One region of the Arthrobacter sp. 10T425 genome, then DNA from elsewhere that is predicted to be linked to it. Evidence: predicted binding sites of a transcription regulator. Region 1 holds the regulator's gene; the other holds the start of a gene.
What was found. Region 1 encodes LexA, which represses DNA repair genes until DNA is damaged. Its sites were predicted from a motif close to TCGAACANNTGTTCGA; they were not measured.
Positions count from the first base shown of each region.

Region 2: a site for LexA is predicted at 3,565-3,580, ahead of AC1DDH_RS02215 (LexA family protein). Genes of this name have one in related genera too.

Region 1 is NZ_JBFTGZ010000019.1:49,461-58,836, reverse strand. Features, by position in the region: gene hflX (GTPase HflX) at 1-1,496, shown strand, start outside; gene AC1DDH_RS18500 (ATP-dependent DNA helicase) at 1,489-3,624, shown strand; gene lexA (transcriptional repressor LexA) at 3,737-4,486, opposite strand; gene AC1DDH_RS18490 (LysM peptidoglycan-binding domain-containing protein) at 5,019-5,423, shown strand; gene AC1DDH_RS18485 (histidinol-phosphate transaminase) at 5,492-6,610, shown strand; gene hisB (imidazoleglycerol-phosphate dehydratase HisB) at 6,682-7,308, shown strand; gene hisH (imidazole glycerol phosphate synthase subunit HisH) at 7,305-8,054, shown strand; gene AC1DDH_RS18470 (hypothetical protein) at 8,055-8,213, shown strand; gene priA (bifunctional 1-(5-phosphoribosyl)-5-((5-phosphoribosylamino)methylideneamino)imidazole-4-carboxamide isomerase/phosphoribosylanthranilate isomerase PriA) at 8,255-9,001, shown strand; gene AC1DDH_RS18460 (SseB family protein) at 9,064-9,376, shown strand, end outside.
Region 2 is NZ_JBFTGZ010000001.1:444,501-453,876, reverse strand. Features, by position in the region: gene AC1DDH_RS02240 (dihydrofolate reductase family protein) at 306-896, shown strand; gene AC1DDH_RS02235 (dihydrofolate reductase family protein) at 983-1,087, opposite strand; partial or broken gene AC1DDH_RS02230 (histidine phosphatase family protein) at 1,291-1,982, shown strand; gene AC1DDH_RS02225 (DUF3090 domain-containing protein) at 2,007-2,567, shown strand; gene AC1DDH_RS02220 (SCO1664 family protein) at 2,567-3,334, shown strand; gene AC1DDH_RS02215 (LexA family protein) at 3,594-4,025, shown strand; gene AC1DDH_RS02210 (Y-family DNA polymerase) at 4,034-5,332, shown strand; gene AC1DDH_RS02205 (hypothetical protein) at 5,377-5,694, shown strand; gene AC1DDH_RS02200 (hypothetical protein) at 5,701-6,081, shown strand; gene AC1DDH_RS02195 (NmrA family NAD(P)-binding protein) at 6,228-7,166, shown strand; gene AC1DDH_RS02190 (hypothetical protein) at 7,578-7,880, shown strand; gene AC1DDH_RS02185 (LLM class flavin-dependent oxidoreductase) at 7,967-9,004, shown strand; gene AC1DDH_RS02180 (ABC transporter permease) at 9,208-9,376, opposite strand, start outside.

The DNA of each region.
Region 1 (9,376 bases):
CCCCAGGCCGCGGCGGCGGCACCGGCCATGGCACCGCCGCCGGTGCTGGCACCAGCAGCCCGACGTCGGTGCTCGGCAAGGCGCAGGCCATCTCCCGCCTGGACGAGGTGTACACCAACTTCGACGGCGACCAGCAGGACCTTGAGGAACGGCACGCACTGCGCCGCAAGGCCGGCCTGTCCACCGAGCTCGAAGACGTCACCGAGGTCGAATACCGGCAGTTGCGCCTTGAGCGCGTCGTCCTGGCCGGCCTCTGGACTGAGGGCACCCTCGCGGACGCCGAGAACTCCCTGCGCGAACTTGCCGCCCTCGCTGAGACGGCCGGCTCCGAGGTCCTCGACGGGCTCGTCCAGCGGCGCGCCAAGCCCGATCCCGGGACTTTCCTCGGCTCCGGCAAGGCACAGGAGCTGAAAGCCATCGTGATGTCCACCGGCGCCGACACCGTCGTCGTCGACGCCGAATTGGCCCCGTCCCAGCGTCGCGGGCTGGAGGACATCGTCAAGGTCAAGGTCATTGACCGTACAGCGCTGATCCTGGACATCTTCGCCCAGCACGCCAAGAGCCGTGAAGGCAAGGCCCAGGTGGAGCTCGCCCAGCTCGAATACCTGCTCCCGCGCCTGCGCGGCTGGGGTGAATCGATGTCCCGCCAGGCCGGTGGCCAGGTGGGCGGAGCCGGTGCCGGCATGGGCTCGCGTGGTCCCGGTGAGACCAAGATCGAACTGGACCGCCGCCGGATCCGCACCCGGATGGCCAAGCTGCGGCGCGAAATCGCCGCCATGAAGCCTGCCCGGGAAACGAAGCGCGCCAACCGCCGTCGTAATGCCGTGCCCTCTGTCGCCATCGCCGGGTACACCAACGCCGGGAAGTCCTCGCTGCTGAACCGGCTGACCGACGCAGGGGTGCTGGTGGAAAACGCCCTGTTCGCCACCCTGGACCCCACCGTCCGCAAGGCCGAAACCGCTGACGGGCTGGGATACACCCTGGCCGACACCGTGGGCTTTGTCCGTTCCCTGCCCACCCAGCTCGTGGAGGCATTCCGCTCTACGCTGGAAGAGGTCGCCGACTCTGACCTGATCCTGCATGTCGTGGACGTCTCGCACCCGGATCCGGAAGGCCAGATCGCGGCTGTCCGGACGGTCTTCAGCGAAGTCGACGCGCGCAAGGTTCCGGAAATCATTGTCCTGAACAAGGCCGACGCCGCTGACCCGTTCGTGGTCGAACGGCTAAAGCAGCGCGAGCCGCGCCACGTGGTGGTCTCGGCCCGCACCGGCGAAGGCATTCCGGAACTGCTCAAGGCCATCAGCGACGGCATTCCGCGGCCCAGCGTGAAGCTTGAGCTGCTCATCCCGTACAACCGCGGGGATCTGATCAGCAAGCTCCACGAGAGCGACGCCGAGATCCTCAGCCTCGACCACGAGGAAACCGGGACCCGTGCCGTGGTGATGGTGCGTGAAGGACTCGCCGCCGAACTGGATCCCTTCATCAGCAATGACTGAGGCTGCGGTGACCAGGACCGACGCCGATCCAGCTCATGCCGAACCAGCCGACGCCGGTCCGGCCGAAACTGACACCGGCGCCGGTTCGGGTGCCGGCGCGGCCGGCGAGGAGTTTGTTGTTAAGCTGCTCGACCGTGCCGTGTCCGGCATGGGCGGGCAGAGCCGCGATGGCCAGCACGAAATGGCCCGGCAGGTGGCGCGCGCGATAGACAGCGGTGATCACCTGCTGGTCCAGGCCGGCACCGGCACCGGCAAGTCGCTGGCCTACCTGATTCCGCTGATCGCGCATTCGCTGACCAGCAACAAGCCCACGCTGGTCTCCACCGCCACCCTGGCGCTGCAAACGCAGATTGTGGGCCGTGACCTGCCCAGGCTGCTTAAGACCATCACCCCTGCCCTGGAGCGGCCCGTCAAGGTCGCCCTGGTCAAGGGCCGGTCCAACTACGTCTGCCGGCACAAACTCGAGGGCGGCTTCCCGTCCGAAGAACCTTCCGAGGGACAGCTGTTTTCCCTCGGCGAGGACACGTCCGTGCCGCACTTCGCCGCCGCACTTGGCGGGCCGTCCTCCCAGCTGGGCAAGGAAGTTGTCCGGCTGCGCGAATGGGCCGAGGAGACCGCCACGGGGGACCGCGACGAGCTCATGCCGGGCGTCACGGACCGGGCCTGGCGCCAGGTCTCGGTCACCTCCATGGAGTGCCTCGGCGCGCAAAAATGCCCGCTCGCGGCCGAATGCTTCAGCGAGCTGGCACGGCAGAACGCCGCCGATGCCGACGTCGTGGTCACCAACCACGCCATGCTCGCCGTCAGTGCCTTCGAAGGCCTGGCGGTGCTGCCCGAGTACGACGTCGTCGTGGTGGATGAAGCACACGAACTTCAGGACCGCGTCACGGGCGCGGTCTCGGGCCAGCTCTCCGTGGCGATGGTGCACGCCGCCGCGTCCGGGGCCCGGAAGCACACGGGCATCACCGTGGATGCGCTGAACAATGCCGCCGCCCACCTGGAGCTCGCCATCGACGGCGTCCCCAGCGGGCTGATGCCCAACGGCCTGAACAGCGATCAGCTGGACTGCATCGACCAGCTGCGCGACGCGTGCCGCGCCGCCCTGTCCGATTCCAAGGGCGACAGCTCCGTGTCGGCGGACGGCGGACGGCAGCTGGCCCGCTCGCGCCTCATGGTCATCCTGGAGCTCTGTGAACGCCTCCTGGCCGCGCGCGAAAACCGCGAAGTCGTGTGGTTCTCCCGCAACAGCAGCTTCGACCCGGCGCAGGGCTACTCCCAGCCGGACGAGAGCGCGCCGGCGTTGATCAACGTTGCCCCGCTGAGCGTCGCAGGGCGGTTGCGCGAGGGCCTGTTCGCGGACCACACCGTCATCCTCACCTCGGCCACACTGGCCATCGGCGCTGCCTTCGAACCCGCCGCCGGCGGCCTGGGCCTGGTTGGCAACGGCGCCCCGAGCTGGACCGGCGTCGACGTCGGCTCCCCGTTCGACTACCCGAAGCAGGGCATCCTCTACGTAGCCAGGCACCTGCCCAAACCCAGCCGCGGAACGTCCCCCGAGGCCCTGGACGAACTCGAGAAGCTGATCCGCGCCTCCGGCGGAGGCGCCCTGTGCCTGTTCTCCTCGCGGCGCGCCGCAGAGGAAGCAGCCGAGGCCATGCGGCCCCGGCTGGGCCTCAGCATCCTGTGCCAGGGGGAGTCGACCATGACGGCGCTCGTGCGGCAGTTTGCCGACGAACCTGACACGTGTTTGTTCGGCACCATGTCCCTCTGGCAGGGCGTCGACGTCCCTGGCGTGTCCTGCCGGCTGGTGGTCATCGACCGGATACCCTTCCCGCGGCCGGACGACCCGCTGATGACGGCACGTTCGCGGGCCGTGGCCCAGGCCGGCGGCAATGGCTTCATGGCCGTCTCGGCCACGCACGCCGCCATCCGCCTCGCGCAGGGCGCCGGACGGCTGATCCGCTCGACCTCGGATAAGGGCGTGGTGGCAGTGCTGGATTCGCGGCTCTCCACGGAGCGTTACGGCGGCTTCCTGCGCGCCGCGCTGCCGCCGTTCTGGCCCACCACCGATTCATCGATAGCCATGGCAGCCCTGAAGCGCCTGGCGAAAGACTCCGCGAAAGCCTAAGTCCCAAACCGGGGCCGCCACCCTGCGCCGGAAATCCGCCGCGGGGTGGCCGCTCCGAACTGGCAGCATGCCCCGGATGGCTAAGGGGAGCGCAGTTTAGAGAGAGCGCAGTTTAGAGGGAGCGCAGTACCGATACGACCTTGCCCATGATGACGGCGTGGTCGCCCAGGATGGGCTCGTACTGGGTGTTTTGCGGCAACAGCCACGTGTGGCCGTCCCGCTGGCGGAAGGTCTTGACCGTGGCTTCGTCGTCCAGCAGGGCGGCAACGATATCGCCGTTCACGGCATCACCCTGGCGGCGGACAACCACCCAGTCGCCGTCGCAGATGGCGGCGTCGATCATCGAGTCGCCGGCCACCTTGAGCATGAAGAGTTCGCCATGGCCCACGAGTTGGCGGGGCAGCGGCATGACGTCCTCCACCACCTGGTCCGCGAGGATCGGCCCGCCGGCGGCGATGCGTCCGACGAACGGCACCATTGCCGTGTCAGTGGCGCTGGCGAGCTCGGTTACCGACAGGCCGCCGACGGCCCGCAAGGGGCTGGACTTCTCGATACCAGATATCGGCGTGGCCCCCTCGTCCAGGGTCAGCGGCATGAGCACTTCCATGGCCCGGGGCCGCTTCGGATCACGCCGCAGGTAGCCAAGCTTTTCCAGTTGGGAGAGCTGGTGGGTCACGCTCGACAGGCTGGCGAGACCGACGGTGTCTCCGATTTCGCGCATGGACGGCGGGTAGCCCTTGTCCGTGACGGACCGCTGGATGGTCTCCAGGATTTTCTTTTGCCGGACGGTGAGGCTCTTGGGGGCCCGGGCGGGCTGCGGGCTCCGTGGGGTGGCCCTGCCGCCGGTGGCTTGTGCTGCCATGTTCGCCAACGCCTTTCCGTTCCGCCCGGCTGCCGTGGCTGCTGTCACCGGGAACTTCCGGCCTGAAATGTCAGACCCTGCTGATCAACTACGAATGAATTCCCACTGGTAGTTCGAAAGTGGGAGTTCGAAAGTGGTTGTCCTGTCCCTCAAAAATAGGCCAGCCGCAGACCTTTTTCAAACATTTGTTCTAGCGAGTCTCGACATCGTTCGTTAGTAAGTGCTAAAACAGAACTAGCAAGATTCGAATATGTGTTCGATTCCGACGATCTGGGTTCGCAGGCAATGTTCGTTTCTATGTTCGAAGGTTCGGCCGGTTGGCGGCGAGTACGTGAGTACGCCGGGCGGCAACTTATGGTCCAGGAGGGCTCAGTTCATGTCAGTTTCAAGCGCGTTTGACGGCACTAACATTCAGGGCGTCACGACCCGCCACCGTGGTGTTGGTCCGGGTGGCGCAGCGGATCGCCGCAGCATCGGACACGGCAGCATCGGACACGGCGGCCTCGCCCAAAGCGGTTCCAGTCACGGCAACGTGTACCCGCTCAACGCCAGGCGCCGCGGCTCCGCGCCGTCGCGGGCGCAGCAAGGAGCCGCCGCCGCGGTTTCCGGCGGCCGGACCAAGCAGCCGCCGCTTCGGCTCACCCGGCGCGGACGCTTCGTCTTTTTCGGCGTCCCCCTGATTCTGCTGGCGGCGTTCATCCTGTCCTTCAGCGGATTCCTCAACGCTCCCGCGAAAGCGGCAGATTCCGCAGACCAGCTCTCGGTGACGCCGACCGTATCCGTCACAGTCCAACCGGGGGAGTCCCTCTGGGCCATTGCCGGGTCGGTGGCCCCGGAGCGCGATCCCCGCGATGTTGTGGCCGATATCGTGCAGTTGAACAATCTGGACGCCGCGCGTGTGATGCCGGGCCAGCAACTGTTTGTTCCGTCCAAGTAGCCACCCCCGGGTGCCGTCGCGGGCGTCACAGTTTCAGCGCCCGTCCCGCTACCACTTAAACTGGTCACGTGACTGACCAGCTTGAGCGCCTCAACCGACTGCCCCTCCGAACCAATCTGCGTGGCCTGCGTCCGTATGGCGCGCCGCAGCTGGACGTCCCCATCCTGCTCAACGTCAACGAGAACACCCATGGGGTCCCGGCCGATGTCCGCGCCGCGATTACCGAAGCCGTGAGCGCCGCCGCTGCCGGGCTGAACCGCTATCCGGACCGCGAATTCACCGAATTGCGCGAAGCCCTCGCCGAATACCTTGGCCATGGGCTGGACGCGGAGAACATCTGGGCCGCGAATGGTTCCAACGAAGTCCTTCAGCAAATCCTCCAGGCCTTCGGAGGCCCTGGCCGGACGGCCCTCGGGTTCCCTCCCACGTATTCGATGTACCCGCTGCTGGCCTCCGGCACGGATACGGAGTACGTCGTCGGGGCCCGCGCGTCCGACTATGGGCTCAGTGCGGAATCAGCGGCACAGCAAGTCCGCGAGCTTCAGCCCAACATTGTCTTCCTCTGTTCCCCGAACAACCCGACCGGCACGGGGCTGGGCCTTGATGTGGTCGAGGCAGTCTATGACGCCGGCGAGGCCAGCCAGACCATCGTGATCGTCGACGAGGCCTATCACGAGTTCGCCCACGACGGCACGCCCAGTGCCCTCACCCTGCTGCCTGGCCGGGAGCGGCTCATCGTCTCGCGCACCATGAGCAAGGCCTTCGCCCTCGCGGGTGCGCGGCTCGGCTACATGGCCGCGGCCCCGGAGGTCGCGGATGCCCTGCGCCTGGTCCGTCTCCCGTACCACCTCTCCGCTATCACCCAGGCTGCGGCCCTGGCTGCCCTGCGCCACCGGGAGGCGCTCATGGCGGACGTCGAGGACATCAAGCGCCAGCGCGACCGGATCGTGTCGGAACTGACGCGGTTGGGCTTGGCCCCGGCCGCGTCTGATTCCAACTACGTGTTCTTCGGCGGCCTCGAGAACCCCCATGAGGTTTGGCAGCGCATGCTGGACGCCGGTGTCCTCATCCGCGACGTCGGTATTCCGGGGCACCTGCGCGTCACCGCCGGCACTGAGACAGAAACCACAGCCTTCCTGGAGGCACTTGAACTCATCCTGGCCGGCTCCGCAAAGCCGCAGGCCTAGACTTGGTGGGGAGCCCAATCGTCCCCGCCAGATTGCCCAACACCCTGCCTTCTTCCAAAGGACACATCTACATGAGCACCACCGGATCCACCGCCGCCGAGGGCCGGACCGCACGCATGGAACGGACCACCAGCGAGTCCTCGGTCCTGGTCGAGATCAACCTGGACGGCACCGGCGTTTCAGACATCAGCACGTCGGTCCCGTTCTACGACCACATGCTGACGGCCCTCAGCAAGCACTCCTTGATCGACATGACCGTCAAGGCCACCGGCGACACCCACATCGATGTCCACCACACTGTCGAGGACGTGGCCATCACTTTCGGCGAGGTTCTGCGGACCGCCCTGGGCAACAAAGCCGGGATCCGCCGTTTTGGCGAGGCGACCGTTCCCCTCGATGAGGCCCTCGCGCAAGCTGTCGTGGACGTCTCCGGCCGTCCCTACCTGGTCCACGCCGGCGAGCCGGCAGGACAGGAATACCACCTGATCGGCGGCCACTTTACGGGCTCCCTGACCCGCCACGTCTTCGAGGCGATCACCCTTCACGCGGGGATCTGCCTGCACATGAACGTCACTGCCGGGCGTGACCCCCACCACATCGTCGAGGCCCAGTTCAAGGCCTTTGCCCGTGCCCTGCGCGCAGCCGTCGAGCCGGATCCCCGCGTCGAGGGCATCCCGTCGACAAAGGGTGCTTTGTGACCGGCCCTGTGCTCCGCGACGGGGCCATCATCGACCCCGCCGCCGCGGCCAAGCCGGTCTCCCCGCAGGGAAAGCCCACAGTTACGGTGCTGGACTACGGCTCCGGGAATGTCCGGTCCGCCGTCCGCGCGCTGGAGCGGGCCGGCGCCGAAGTCATCCTCAGCTCCAAGCCTGAGGATGTCCTCAATGCCGACGGCCTCGTCGTCCCCGGTGTCGGCGCCTTCGAAACCGTCATGCGCGAACTCAAGGCCGTTGACGCCATCCGCATGATCGGCCGCCGTGTCGCCGGAGGCCGCCCCGTGCTGGCCATTTGCGTCGGGCTCCAAGTGCTGTTCGAGGCCGGCGTCGAACACGGCACCGAAGCCGAGGGCATGGGGGAATGGCCCGGCAAGGTGGAACTGTTGCCTGCCGACGTCGTGCCCCACATGGGCTGGAACACCGTCGCCGTCCCCGAAGGGTCCAGGCTCTTCGCCGGGGTTGAGGACGAGCGCTTCTACTTCGTGCACTCCTACGGTGTCCAGAAGTGGGACTTCGACGTCATCCAGCCGCGGATGGCTGCGCCGCTGGTGACCTGGTCCGACCACGGTGCCCCGTTCATCGCGGCCGTGGAAAACGGCCCGCTGTGTGCCACCCAGTTCCACCCGGAGAAGTCCGGCGACGCCGGCGCCCGGCTGCTGCGCAACTGGGTCCAGAGCCTGCGCCCCGCAGCCCCGGACCTTACCGCAGCCCCGGAAGGGACCGCCTAGATGTGGTCCCTGGTGCTCATGGGCGTGGCCGGCCTGCTGGTTGGCGGCGGGATCTCCTTCCGCCAGCAGAAAAGTCCGCTCTGGGTGCAGATCGTTTTCTACATCCTCGCCGGCATGTCACTGCTGGCCGCCTACCTCCTGACCCTGCCGGCGTCCTGACCGCCCCTCCCCACCACCATCCCCAAGCTGAGGACTCCACGATGACCACCGAAACCCCGCTGCCCGTACTCGAGCTCCTGCCCGCCGTCGACGTCGTCAACGGACAGGCCGTCCGGCTCGTACAGGGCGAAGCCGGCAGCGAGACGAGCTACGGCACCCCGCTGGAGGCCGCCCTCAACTGGCAGCAGCAGGGGGCTGAGTGGGTGCATCTGGTCGACCTGGACGCCGCGTTCGGGCGCGGCTCCAACGCCGAGCTCCTGCGCGAGGTCGTCGGCCGGCTCGATATCAAGGTGGAGCTCTCCGGCGGCCTTCGCGACGACGAATCCCTTGAGAAGGCCCTCGATCTCGGCGTCGCACGCGTCAACCTGGGCACGGCGGCACTGGAAAACCCGGAATGGACGGCCCGGGTGATCGAGCGCTTCGGCGACAAGATTGCCGTCGGCCTGGATGTCCGCGGCACCACCCTCGCCGGCCGGGGCTGGACCAAGGAAGGCGGGGACCTCTGGGACGTGCTCGGCCGCCTCGAGGACGCCGGCTGCGCCCGGTACGTCGTGACCGATGTGACCAAGGACGGCACGCTCCAGGGCCCCAACGTCGAACTCCTGCGCCAGATGGTCGAGAAAACGGGCAAGCCGGTGGTCGCCTCCGGCGGCATTTCCAGCCTCGAGGATCTCAAGGTCCTGCGCTCCCTGGTGCCGCTCGGCGTCGAAGGCGCCATCGTCGGCAAGGCCCTCTACAACGGCAACTTCACCCTGCCCGAGGCCCTCGACGTCGCCGGCCGCCGCTAGCGGCGAAGGCGCCCATGACGCACTCCAACGACACCCACGACCCCAATAACCGCCACGAGACAATGCAGGCAGGGACCGGGGCCGGTCCCGTCCGGCATCTGCCCGGGCACATCGCGGCGGCCCTTGCCGGCGCCGGCGGGGCCACCGACTCCGCCGGCCAACCCTGGGCAGGGCGCAGCCTGTCCGGCGATGACGCCAAGATCCATAATTTCGACGACGACGACGGCACCGCCGACGCCGGCTATCTGGCGGCTTTGTCCGACCTCGCCGCGGGCACTGGCGACGAGGCGGCCGTGGTGGCCGCGCTGGCCACCGCCCGGGTGTTCGTGCCAATCCTCGCCCAGCTCGCCGAAGAGGGCGAGGCCGCGGCCGGGC
Region 2 (9,376 bases), on a different contig from region 1:
TGTCCGTTGCCGGCGAGATCGAGGAACGTCCAGGACTCAAGGCCATCGGCGTAGCGAGCGGGAGTGAATCGACGGAGAGGCCGCATGAATTGACGATGTCGGAGCCAGCGCCCCAGCATGCGACATTCACAAGGTTTCGCGCACCTCCGGCGTAAGAGACGCCCGTCGCTGATACGCAACGGCGAGCGCTGCTGGAGCTCGCCGAGTCGCCGGCGTCAGTGTTCCTCACGTATGGGCGGCAGGACAATGACAGCCACTGGGCACACCGCCTGACCCGAACCGCCGAGTGCTGGCATGATGGGCGCATGAGCAGTGTCACATGCGATCTGACTATTTCCCTCGACGGATTCGTTGCGGGCCCAAACCAAAGCATGACGGAACCCCTGGGGCGGGGCGGAGAACTCCTCCACAGGTGGATGTTCGAAGAAGCCGAGTCCAACGCAGCCGAGCTCGACGGCATCCTCGCCGCCGGCGCCTACATCATGGGCCGGAACATGTACGCCGGTCCCGGGGCATGGGATGAGCAGTGGCGGGGATGGTGGGGTGAGGAACCGCCCTATCACGCACCTGTGTTCGTTCTCACCCATCACCCCCGTGAGCCCTTGGAGATGGAGGGCGGCACAACGTTCAACTTCGTGGCCGATGGGATCGAATCGGCGTTGGCCCAGGCGCGGAAGGCCGCTGGCGGCAAGGACGTGGCCATAGCCGGAGGAGCACAGACCGCCCGACAATTCCTTTCGGCGGGGCTGATCGACGAGCTGCGGCTCCACATTGCGCCCATAGTCCTGGGAGCGGGTGAGCGGCTGCTGGACGGCGTGACGGACCTCAAGCTTGAGCCGACGGACGTCAGCGGTTCCCGCCTCGTTACCCACGTGCGCTATCGGGTAATCCGCTGACAGGCCAAAGGGTATGCCCTTAGAAGCCGTCCCCCGAGGAGCGGAGCAAGACCACGCCGTTGCCGGACGTCCGCGTGCCCTCGGGCCTAAGGTTCATCCGGACATCCGGGGGCCTCAAACAGCGGCCTCCCCTGCCCCAGGACCACGGGATGGACGAGAATTCGAAACTCGTCGACCACCCCATGCCGCATGAGTGTGGAGGCCAAATCGGCGCCGCCACGGGCGATCTCGCCCCCCGGGCCGCACCTTCAGTTTCGCGATCTGTTCAGGAACGACGTCGTGAATCACCGTGGTATTCCAGCCCGCCTGCGTGAGGGTCCGCGAAAAGACGAACTGATAAGGCGCGACCCGGTACGGTGCACACCGCCGTCGATCGGGTGGTTAGGCTGGGTGGATGGCGACAGTTATTCTCGTGCGGCACGGCCGCACCACAGCCAATGCCACTGGACTGCTGGCCGGTCGGGCCGTCGGCGTCAGCCTGGACCAGATCGGGCGCGACCAGGCGGCTCTGACCGGAGACCGGCTCGCGGCCGTGCCCGCAGTCGGGGTGGTGTCGAGCCCTCTTGAGCGTTGTCAGCAGACCGCCCAGCTCATCCTCGATCGCCAGGCTGGCACGCCGTACGCGCCGGTCGATCTCGATCTCACCGAGTGCGATTACGGCCAGTGGCAGGGCCGCACGCTCAGTGATCTCGCGACCGAGGATTTGTGGCCGGTTGTGCAGTCGCAACCGTCCGCCGTCGTCTTTCCCGGCGGTGAATCCATGGCCGCGATGCAGGCTCGGTCGGTGGCAGCGATTCGACGCCACGATGCAGCCTTCGAAGCCGAGTACGGCCAGGGGCCGTGTGGGTGGCAGTAAGTCACGGCGACATCATCAAGTCAATCCTCGCCGACGCGCTCGGCATGCACCTTGACCTGTTCCAGCGTATTAACGTGGGCCCCGCCTCCGTATCGATCGTGCGCTACGGCGCCAGTCGGCCGAGCGTCTACGCGACCAACACCGACGCGGGTGACCTGTCGTGGCTGTCGAACGGCATCCACTCTGGCGATGCGCCGGTGGGCGGCGGTGCAGGGCAAAAGGCGCCATGAACCTCATGTGCCTAAAATACTGACATGCCTACACGTGTTCACGAGTTTGCCTGGCCTGATCGAATCGTCGTCGGCACCATTGGCCTTCCAGGGGCGCGCACGTTCTACCTGCAGGTGCGCGCAGGGACGCAGATCGTGAGTATTGCCCTGGAGAAGCAGCAGTCGGCTCTGCTCGCGGAGAAGATCGACGAAATTCTCGACCAGCTCATCACCGTCGAGGGCAACCCCTTCAGCATTCCCGCGAGCACTCCCATTGAACTTGTCGACAATGACCAGCTCGAGGCCGTTCAGGAGCAGTTTCGCACCGGCGCCATGAGCTTAGGTTGGGACCCAACCACGGCCCAGGTCGTAATTGAGGCCTACCCCATCACCGACGTCGATGCTGATGCTGATGACAACGACGAATCGCTTGATGAGGACGGCGCCAACGAGCCCGAAATGCTGCTGGTGCGCATGCCGGTCGGCACCGCCCGCGCATTCGCCAAGCGCACCCGTGAGATCGTGGGCGCCGGGCGTCCGACGTGCCCGCTCTGCGGTTACCCCATAGACGCCGACGGGCACATCTGCACCCTTCCCGAGGTCTGATGCCAGCGCCGGACCTAGCGACCGCCGAGCTGACGCTCACCGGCCGCATCACGACGGCTTCAAACGCTACATTTCTGGGCAGCATCGGCGACATGGTGGTCGTCTATAAGCCGATAGCAGGCGAAAGTCCGCTGTGGGATTTTCCCCACGGCACCCTGGCTCACCGGGAGGTGGCCGCCTACCTGGTCTCGCAAGTCTTAGGCTGGGACGTCGTGCCGCACACCTGGCTGCGCGATGGTCCGATGGGCGAAGGAATGGTGCAGCTCTGGCAGGAGCAAGACCCCGCCCAAAGCGCCGTGAACCTGGTCGCGACGGACCAGGTTCCGGAGACGGGCTGGAAACACGTTCTCGAGGGACGGGATGAGAACGGAAGGATGGTCGCCCTCGTGCACGAAGACTCGCCGGCGCTCAGACGCATGGCGGTGTTCGACATGGTCGTCAACAACGCCGACCGCAAAGGCGACCACATTCTTGCCATGACGGACGGACACCGGCACGGCGTGGACCATGGGCTCACCTTTCACCGTGACCACAAGCTGCGCACGGTGCTGTGGGGATGGCTGGGAGACGCTCTGACCGCCGAGGAACGCGACGGCATCGATCGTGTCAGCGAAGGACTGCACGGTGGGCTGGGCCGAAACCTGGCGGACTTGCTCAGCGCCGAAGAAATCGCATCGCTCGCCGCGCGCTGCGCACGGTTGCGCTTGGCCGGGCGGTTTCCGGCTCCGAGCGGTGAGATGTCGGCGGTGCCCTGGCCGCTGTTCTAAGGGAATCACGGCTCAACTGTCAAAAGTTGGCTGCCCAAACGCCGATAACAGCGCCTACGCTCAACCAAGCCCGCAGGCCCCACCTTCCGCAGACGACGCGCCGAGCGTTCCATATACAGCACCCCTTCAGTCAGGTGTTGCGATGTTGAGGAGAAACCGCGCTGCCCACGCAGCCGAGGGATATGGGCAGAGTCCAACTTTTGTCGGCCCATCCGGCTACACTGAATGTATCGAACATATATTCGAATAAGGGTGTGTTGTGGGCGTTGTTGTCGGTCCCCGCGTGATAGACGCGGGCATGTCGTTGCTGTCGGTGCTGATCTCTCCGGTCCCCGTCGCGGCCGGGTATCCATCGCCGGCGCAGGACTACTTTGATGGGCGGATTGACCTGAACGAGCATCTGATCAAGGACATCACCAGCACGTACGTCGTGCGGGTCTCCGGAGACTCGATGGAACGCGCCGGCATCAGCGACGGGGATGAACTGATCGTCAACCGGGCCGTGGAACCCAAGGACGGGTCCGTAGTCATAGCCGTCCTGGACGGAGAATTGACCATCAAGCGGCTGCGGATCACGGCCGCCGGCGTCGTGCTGCAGGCGGAGAATCCGTCCTACCCGGACATCCGCGTTCCGTCCCTGTCGGATCTGGTCATCTGGGGCGTCGCGACCCGCTGCCTGCACCATGTTTGAGGCACACCATGTCTAAGCCCTCCCCGATGCGGCGGATGCCGCAGATCGCGCACGTGGATGTGAACTGCTTCTACGCCTCGGCCGAGCGGGCATTCGACCCGTCCCTCGAAGGCCGGCCCGTCGTCGTACTGTCCAACAACGACGGGTGCGCCGTCACCCGGTCCCCGGAAGCCAAGGCTCTCGGCATCGGCCTCGGTGAACCATGGTTCAAACTCGCCCCGCGGGCGAAGGAGTGGGGACTTGTTGCCCTCTCGAGCAACTACGAGCTTTACGGGGACATCAGCGCCCGGGTGATGGAACTGCTGGGCCGCTACAGCGCTTGGTTGGAGGTTTACAGCATCGACGAGGCCTTCCTGGGCGTCAAAGGCGCGCCGGAGGACCTGCTGGTCCTGGGCCAGACCATGAAGGCAGCCGTGCGGCGCAACGTGGGGGTTCCGGTCTGCGTCGGGATCGCCGGGACCAAGACCCTCGCGAAACTGGCCAACAAATGGGCAAAGCACAACCCGGCCTTCGACGGGGTCTGCCACTGGGACTCCGTGCCCGCCGCCACCAGAGAAGCGCTGATGGGCCGGCTGTCTGTGATCGAAATCTGGGGCGTCGCGACGCGCCTGACCAAACGCCTCAACGCCTTAGGGCTTCAGTCCATCCTTGACCTGTCCCGGGCCGACCCGGTGATGATCCGGGACCGCTTCTCCGTGGTCATGATGCGCACCGTCCTGGAGCTGCAGGGCACGCCGTGCATCCCGATGGAGGAAGAACGGATCGGCCGGGACCAGCTCATCTTCTCGCGCTCCTTCGCCACCCCCATCACCACCGCCGCCGGCATGCGGCAGGTCCTGTCCGTCTACGGCCAGCAGGCATCGGCACGGCTGGCCAAATACAGCCTCCAGGCCAAGGTCCTCACCGCCTTCGCCGGCACCTCGCACTTCAACCCGAACGACACCTCCTACCCCTCGGTGTGCGTGCCGCTGCCGATGCCCACCGCCGATCCCGTCCTGCTCACCCGGGCCGCCCACGCCCTCCTGCCCCACATCCAGGAAGGCATCAAATACGCCCGGGCCGGCATCATGGTCACCGACCTGCGGCCCACCGGCAACCAGGCACCGCTGGCCCTGTTCCAAAATCCGCACGAGGAACGCCACATCGGAACCCTCCTGGAAGATGTGACCCGCCGATACGGGCGCGGCTCCATCGGCCTCGGCCACGCCGGCATACGGGGCGGGCCGGACTGGACCATGAAACGGGACATGCTCTCCCCCCGCTACACCACCCATTGGGACGAACTCCCCCTCGTCAAAGCCGCCTAACGCCAACACGCCCCCGCAGCACCGCACCACGAAAGACCACCCCCATGACCCTCAGCACCGAAAACCCCACACGAACCCTTGACCTTCAAGTCCGGCTCGACCCGGCAGGCAAGCCCCTTGCCATCCGGCACGACGGACGGATCTGGCTTGTCGATCCGGCCACCGAATCCCGGCACTGGATCGGCGGTGACGCCGGGCGGGGCACCCGATGCACGGCCGCCGCTGGCGCCAACCCGGCCGGTACCGAATACTGGCGCGTCGAGGCCCGGCTGGGGGCTAATTCAGCGCTGCGCACCTTCACGCTGCGCCGGAATCCACGCTCCGTCCAGTGGCTCCTGGACGACATCAGCGACGGCGGCTAGGCAACGGTGACACTGAACCGTCAGCCGATCAACGACCAGATCTGGGCGGGGATCAGGGAAGAATTCACGCTGCCCGCCCTGGAACAGGTCCGCCGCCGCCTCGCCGAACTGATGGACGACCCCGACCCTGTAATGCAGCAGCTCGTCCGCGTCTTCATCGACGACGGCACGTTCTGCCCGGGATTCCAATTCGTCGCCGGCGGCCACCTCCACCCGACCGTCGTCGACCTCTTCCAGCGCGCCATAGAACTGAAGGTTCCGCACAACTACTTCACGGCCTGGATGGTTACACCCTGCCGGGAACTCGGCGGGTCCCGCCCCGTTGACCATCTGAAAAGCGGCCGCGCTCCCCTGTTTCGCGCGCTGGAATCCCACCGCTGGCAGTAGAGGCCGACCCGCGAACCGACGTCCAACGGTTCCGCTGATCAGTCCGGCCCGGGATGCATTGAGTCACACGCGGGAATCGCAGCTGCCCTGCCGTTGGTAGTCTTTAGCCCACCATCCCTTTCCGCCCGACACTTGAGGTGCGAACCATGATCCCGACGACTCCCACTCCGGGCACTGTCCTTCTGGCCGGCGCCACCGGCGATCTCGGCGGGCGTATCCTGCAGAATTTGGTCGCCCTGGGGGCCACCGTTCGGGTCCTGACACGGCCTGGGACCAGCACGGAGCGCATTGCGCAGCTCCGCGCCCAAGGCGTCGAAGTGATCCAGGCGGGCTACGACGATCCGGTGGCCCTCCGAAGGGCCTGCGCGGATGTTGACTGCGTAGTCTCCGCGATCAACGGCGTGGACAGCGCAATTTTCGACGCCCAATCGCGCTTGCTGGAGGCGGCGGCCGCGGTGGGCGTACCGCGTTTCATCCCTTCCGATTACTCCATCGATTACCGCGGAATCCGCCCCCGAACCAACCGGAACTTACAGTTCCGCCGAGACTTTGCACAGCGGCTGGATGCCACCGAAATCCGGGCCACTTCCATCCTCAATGGCGCCTTCACCGACATGCTCTCCGGGCAGGCTCCCATGATCCTGTTCTCCCGGCGTCGGGTGCTCTTCTGGTCCGACGCCGACCAGGTGCTCGACTTCACCACGAAGGATGACACTGCCTCCTACACCGCCGCCGCCGCCCTCGACGAGCGGGCGCCCCGCGTCCTTCAGATCGCCGGAGACCAGGTCACGGCAAGGACCCTGGCAGCCACCATGTCCGACCTGACCGGAACGCAATTCGGGCTCCTCTACGCGGGCAGCGTCGGCTCCTTGACTGCTATGAGCCGGGTCGTCAAAGCCCTCATGCCGGCCTCTGACAAGCCGTTCCCGCCGTGGCAGGGCATGCAGTACTTCGCCAGCATGTTCAGCGGCGACGCGACCCTGAACTACGTCAGCAACGACCGGTACGGGAGCCGGACGTGGACCACCGCCCGGGACGTCCTGGACCAGCACGTTCAGCAGAGCTCACCGGCCCCGGTCCCCTAGCCTGGGGGTTGTTGCACGGACAAGCCCCGAACCCCTAGGGTTCGGATCATGGCCGCGCCCGGGGGACCCGCTCGTTATGGATTGCACACGACGCCGACACTGCTGTCCGTAGTATGCCTCGCCGTCGTCGCGCTAACCGCGGCCTGCGCGTCAACTTTCCCACTCAGCACGTCGGCAGGCGAGCAAACCGTCACCAAACCGCCCGCCGCCACGGCCGCACCATCGACGGGCGCCGGACTGTCACCAGGCATGACCCTCGCCCCGGCTCCGCCGATTCCGCCTGCCCCCGGGCACGGTTTAGATGAATGCCGGCCACAGCGTGCAGAGAAAGTCGTAGGCAATGGAGCGCTGGAGTGCCAGTACTTCACATCCGGTTCCATGACGCCGGCTTCTGTGCCCCGTGATCCGGGAATGAGCTCCGGCGATTACGCGGTACGGTTCGGCAGCGTTGGCGGCCGCACGGTGATGTCCGTGCGTATCCCCTGCGCTTCGTATGCGGTCACGGTCAGCATTGCCGGCGAAACGATCACGCCGGATGTGGGGACACTGGAAAGTTCCCTGGGCACGTGCAACTTCCCGTGGGACCAGGAACAGGCGCGGATGAAACGATACCTTCAGGCTCCGTTTCAGTTTGCACAGCGGGAGACTGGAATCGTGCTGCACAACCCGGAATGGGGAATCACCCTCTTCCGGACCCCCTACTCGGCCGGCTGATCCCCCGGTCCCGCCTAAGGGGCGCCAGGCGTGCCGCGGGAGGGGTGCGAGGCTGAGGGCCCGCGGGAATAAGAACCGCCGCCACCATGTTCGTTTCCGGTGTGAAGAACATCGGATTCCTGTCCTTCGGCCACTGGACCGACCACCCGGATTCCGGCACGCGCACCGCGTCGGACGCGCTGTTGCAGGCGATCGACCTCGCGGTCGCGGCCGAGGAGCTGGGTGCGGACGGCGCCTACTTCCGAGTCCACCACTTCGCGCAGCAATACGCCTCCCCGTTCCCGCTGCTCGCCGCGATCGGGGCCCGGACAAGCCGCATCGAGATCGGCACCGGCGTGATCGACATGCGCTACGAGAACCCGCTCTACATGGCAGAAGACGCTGGCGCGGCCGACCTGATCGCGGGCGGCCGGCTGCAGCTGGGCATCAGCAGGGGTTCACCCGAGCAGGTCATCGACGGATGGCGTTACTTCGGCTTCGCCCCCGCCGAGGGCGAGTCGGACGCCGACATGGGCCGCAGGCACGCCGAGCGTCTGCTCGAGGTGCTCACTGGCAAGGGCTTTGCGGCGCCGAACCCCCGCCCGATGTTCCCGAACCCTCCGGGCCTGCTGCGCGTGGAGCCGCAATCGAGGGGCCTGCGCGAGCGCATCTGGTGGGGCTCCGGCTCGAACGCCACGGCCATCTGGGCGGCGAAGCTCGGCATGAACCTGCAGAGCTCCACGCTCAAGGATGATGAGAGCGGCAAGCCCTTCCACGTCCAGCAGGCCGAGCAGATCGAGCTCTACCGGCAGGCCTGGAAGGAGGCGGGGCACGAGCGGGAGCCGCGCGTCTCGGTCAGCCGCAGCATCTTCGCGCTGACGGACGAGCGCGACTGGCAATACTTCGCCCGCGACCGCCACAGCTCCGACCAGGTGGGCAACATCGACGAGAAAACGCGCGCGGTCTTTGGCCGCTCCTACGCCGGTGCCCCGGACGAGCTGGCCGCGAAGCTGGCCGAGGACGAGGCGATCGCCGCGGCAGACACCCTGCTCCTCACGGTCCCGAACCAGCTCGGTGTCGACTACAACGCCCACGTCATCGAGTCGATCCTGAAGTATGTGGCGCCGCAGCTCGGCTGGCGCTGACCCCTCGTGACAGATTCCCCGGGCACCGCGCCGTCGACACTTGCGGGATCCAGCCTTGCAACGCCAGAGCGACGGCGACGACGCCGGTCCGGCCGGCACTCACCCGCGCGGCAGCCTTGACGCCGAACGCCACCTCGGCTGAAGCACAGGGCGGGCGGCCGCGATGCGCTCGCGACCGCCCGCCGGTACGGGGGCACCCGGGCTCAGCGCACCGACTTGCGCTCGTAGATCGCCATCGACCAGGCGTACCCGGCGACCACAATCACGACGCACCACCCGATTGCCAGCACCGGGCTCCAGCCGAGCGGGGTACCGAGCAGCAGCCCGCGGATGGCCTCGATGAACGGCGTGAACGGCTGGTACTGCGCGAAC